DNA from 2 places in the Streptomyces sp. NPDC048338 genome. Region 1 is predicted to be linked to the other one. Evidence: riboswitches for the same ligand, from Rfam matches in the RefSeq annotation. Region 1 holds a riboswitch; the other holds the start of a gene.
What was found. A riboswitch is a leader RNA that binds a small molecule or an ion and turns the genes downstream of it on or off. The one in region 1 is predicted to bind ZMP and ZTP.

Region 1 (2,190 bases):
CGGGCGGCACCAGCACCCCGGCCTCGCCCTGGATCGGCTCCAGGAGCACCGCCACCGTGTTCTCCGTGACCGCCGCCTCCAGCGCGGTCGCGTCGCCGTACGGGACGATCTCGAACCCCGGGGTGTACGGGCCGAAGTGGTCCCGTGCCTCGTGGTCCGTGGAGAAGCTGACGATCGTCGTCGTACGGCCGTGGAAGTTGTTCGCCGCCACCACGATCTTCGCGTGCCCGTCCGGCACGCCCTTGACCTCGTACCCCCACTTCCGGGCGGTCTTCACCGCGGTCTCGACCGCCTCCGCGCCCGTGTTCATCGGCAGCACGGCCTCCTTGCCGCACAGCTCCGCGAGGCGCGCGCAGAACTCCGCGAAGCGGTCGTGGTGGAACGCCCGCGACGTGAGCGTCACCCGCTCCAGTTGCGCCCGCGCGGCGTCGATCAGCCGCCGGTTGCCGTGCCCGAAGTTGAGGGCCGAGTACCCGGCGAGCATGTCGAGGTAGCGGCGGCCCTCGACATCCGTCATCCAGGCGCCGTCCGCCGAGGCGACGACGATGGGCAGGGGGTGGTAGTTGTGAGCGCTGTGCGCCTCCGCGGAAGCGATCGCGTCTTGCGTCCTCGACACGGGGTCTCCGTTCGTCCTGCGGCCTGGGGCGGGTGTGGCGCCCCTTTCTTATCGTCGCTCGGATGCCGGACGAGGAAACCTCGATGACGACGCGCCAGCCAGGTCCTGTCCGGGCGATCTTCTCGGGCCCGCGACGACGGCTGCGGCGTCTCGCGGCGTTGTCGGAGTCGCCCGGGTACGCCCGGTACGAGGGCGATGCTCCGCCGTGCGATACACCACATCCGACGCCGCGGGCCGGTCCTCGAAGATCGCCCGGACAGGACCTAGTCTGAGAACACGCGCGGCGACTGGCGTACGGGGAAGCGACCCCGGGGGAGCCGCGCGCGGCAGAACACGCGATGCCGCCCGCCTGGGCATCACGGGACCGACAAGTCCCCGTGTGGATGCCGCCCGCCTCCCGCCTTCGGCGCGGTGAGCCCTCGTCCGCAGCACGGGACCCGATCCGTCCCGTGTCGTGCGCCCCGTCGGGGGCCGCGCCCGGGACCCGCCGAACGCCCGGAGGAACCGCCGTGACGAACCCGAACGCCGAGCAGCTTCCCGTCCGCCACCCGGCCCTGGCCGCCGCCGACCCCGAACTCGCCGCGCTCGTCGGCGCCGAGGAGCGGCTGCAGGCCGAGACCCTGCGTCTGATCCCCAGTGAGAACTACGTCTCGACGGCGGTGCTCGAAGCCTCGGGCACCGTCCTGCAGAACAAGTACAGCGAGGGCTACCCCGGCCGCCGCTACTACGAGGGCCAGCAGAACATCGACCTCGTCGAGACCCTCGCCGTCGAGCGCGCCAAGGCCGTCTTCGGCGTGGAGCACGCCAACGTCCAGCCCTACTCGGGCTCCCCGGCCAACCTCGCCGTCCATCTGGCCTTCGCCGAGCCCGGAGACACCGTGATGGGCATGGCCCTGCCGATGGGCGGCCACCTCACGCACGGCTGGGGCGTCTCGGCGACCGGCCGGTGGTTCCGCGGCGTGCAGTACGGCGTCCGTCCGGACACCGGGCTCGTCGACCTCGACCAGGTCCGCGAACTCGCCCTGAAGGAACGCCCGAAGGTGATCTTCTGCGGGGGTACGGCGCTGCCCCGCACGATCGACTTCGCCGCCTTCGGCGAGATCGCCAGGGAGGCCGGGGCCGTCCTCGTCGCCGACATCGCCCACATCGCCGGCCTGGTCGCCGGCGGCGCCCACCCCTCCCCGGTGCCGCACGTGGACGTGATCTCCACGACCACCCACAAGACCCTGCGCGGCCCGCGCGGAGCCATGCTGATGTCCCGCGACGAGCACGCCAAGGTCCTCGACAAGGCCGTCTTCCCCGGTCTCCAGGGCGGCCCGCACAACCAGACCACCGCCGCGATCGCCGTCGCCCTGCGCGAGGCGGGCCGGCCCTCCTTCCGCGACTACGCCCACGCGGTCGTCGCCAACGCCCGGGCCCTGGCCGAGGCGCTCCTCGCCCGCGGCTTCGACCTGGTCTCCGGCGGCACCGACAACCACCTGATCCTCATCGACCTCACGCCGAAGGACGTCCCGGGCAAGATCGCCGCCAAGGCCCTGGACCGGGCCGGGATCGTCGTCAACCACAACACCGTC
Region 2 (2,190 bases), on a different contig from region 1:
TGGCGTCCCCCGGCCGCGCGTCCCGGCCTCCGTCACGGCTCGCGACCAGGGCCGCCGCCACGAGGGCGACGGCCGACAGGACCAGGAGCGGGACGAGGAGGTACCGGAGAGGTGACGACCGGTCGGCGGAGAGCGGGGCCATGGTGACCAGCGTCACCTCCTTTTCGTCATCTCACGCTCTTTGAAGGCGAGTTGAAGCACGTCCCGTACGGAATCGTGACAATCCACGATTCCGTACGGGCTGTTCGCCGTGGCGGCAAGTGTGCGGGAGGGCGTCCCGTCGATCAAGCCCGGCGGTCCCGGGGACCTGCGATCGGTCGGGGGCGGGACCTACAGGCCCAGCTGCCGCTCGGCCGCCTCGACGGTCTGGGCCAGCAGTACGGCGATCGTCATCGGGCCCACGCCGCCCGGTACCGGGGTGATGAGGGAGGCCCTCCCGGCGGCCGACGCGAAGTCGACGTCCCCGACGTTGCCGGGGTTGTAGCCGGCGTCGACGACGACCGCGCCCGGCTTGATGTCCTCGCCCCTGATGAAGTTCGGCTTGCCGACCGCCGCCACGAGGACGTCGGCCTCGCGGACGACCGAGGAGAGGTCGGTGGTGCGGGAGTGGCAGTACGTGACGGTGGCGTCCCGGCCGAGCAGCAGGAGGCCCGCCGGCTTGCCGAGGATCGCCGAACGGCCGACGACGACCGCCCGCTTGCCGCTGAGGGACACCTCGTACGCGTCGAGGAGGCGCATGATGCCGCCGGGCGTGCAGGAGACGAAGCCGGGCAGACCGAAGCCCATCGCGGCGAACGACGCCATGGTCACACCGTCCACGTCCTTCTCCGGGGCGATGGCCTCGAAGGCGGCGCGCTCGTCGATGTGCGGCCCGACCGGATGCTGCAGCAGGATGCCGTGGACCTCGGGGTCCGTGGAGAGCGCGGTGATCGCGGCGACGAGTTCCCCGGTCGTCGTCTCGGCGGGCAACTCGACGTGGCGGGAGCGGATTCCGGCCTTCGCGCAGCGGTTCTGCTTCATCTTCACGTAGGTGACGGAGGCCGGATCGGCGCCGACGAGCACGGTGGCGAGGCAGGGCGTGACCCCGGTGCGGCGGGTGACCTCGGCGGCACGTGCCGCGGTCTCCTCGACCGTGCGGCGGGCGAGCGTGGTGCCGTCCATGAGGGAGGCGGTGCTGGTGGACATGGGCCACTCCTGGGCGTCGTCGATGACCGGTGTTCGCCCAGGCGCACGGCAGCGCGGTCCACGCGGGTGCGCGGTGTCCACGGGGCCGCTCCCCGGTGGTGATCCACCTCAAGCGCCAGTCACGGCCCGCGCACCACTGTACGTGAGGCCATGGGCCGGGGTCCCGGGACGGGGAGGCAGACGGTGCGGGGCACCGGGGGGGTGCGGTCCGGTCAGGGCGCATATGCCGGGGCGTCCGGACGCTTGTGGGCGGCCCGGGCACGGACCACGATGACGGCACGGGACCGACGACCTCACCGGGGAGGCCGAGTTGAGCGATGCGTGGGTGGCGGCGGAACCGGACGCCGGAGCGGTGCGCAGGGCGCACGAGGCGTTCACGACGCGCGGCCGGATGGAGCTCCCGCCGGTGCGGCCGCTGGTCGCCGAGTCCTGGCGCCGCTCGGCGCGGGCCCGGGTCAGTCCGGACGGACTCGCCGGCGTCGAGCTGGACGACGAGGAACTCGCCGGACACCGGGACGGCCATCCGCTGGCCGCCGCGATGCCGGTGATCCGGGAGCTGATGGGGGCGTACGCGACGGACGGGGAGCACCTGCTGGCGGTCTGCGACGCGTCGGGCCGGATGCTGTGGGTGGAGGGGCACCCGGGGACGCTGCGCCGGGCCCGGGCCATGAACTTCGTCGCGGGCGCCCGCTGGTCGGAGTCGGCGGCCGGGACGAACGCACCGGGGACCGCGATCGCCGTGGACCGTCCGGTGCAGGTGTTCACCGCCGAGCACTTCCAGCGGCCGGTGCAGGCCTGGACCTGCGCCGCCGCTCCCGTGCACGATCCGCACACCGGGCGCCTGCTGGGCGCGGTGGACATCACCGGCGGGGACCGGCTGGGCCATCCGCACAGCCTGGCGTTCGTGCAGGCGGTGGCGCGGGCCGCGGAGTCCCAGCTGGCGCTGGCGGGACCCGCTCCCGCGGCGGACCGGATCCGGCTCGCCGCGCTCGGCCGGGACGAGGC

Region 2: another riboswitch for ZMP and ZTP. It lies ahead of ACGFZF_RS36080 (bifunctional 5,10-methylenetetrahydrofolate dehydrogenase/5,10-methenyltetrahydrofolate cyclohydrolase); the one in region 1 lies ahead of glyA (serine hydroxymethyltransferase).

Annotation. Positions count from the first base shown of each region.
Region 1 covers NZ_JBICYQ010000013.1:214,493-216,682, reverse strand. The annotation lists gene rocD (ornithine--oxo-acid transaminase) at 1-616, opposite strand, end outside; ZMP/ZTP riboswitch at 890-978, shown strand; gene glyA (serine hydroxymethyltransferase) at 1,126-2,190, shown strand, end outside.
Region 2 covers NZ_JBICYQ010000022.1:11,678-13,867, reverse strand. The annotation lists gene ACGFZF_RS36085 (hypothetical protein) at 1-157, opposite strand, end outside; gene ACGFZF_RS36080 (bifunctional 5,10-methylenetetrahydrofolate dehydrogenase/5,10-methenyltetrahydrofolate cyclohydrolase) at 331-1,185, opposite strand; ZMP/ZTP riboswitch at 1,214-1,318, opposite strand; gene ACGFZF_RS36075 (GAF domain-containing protein) at 1,496-2,190, shown strand, end outside.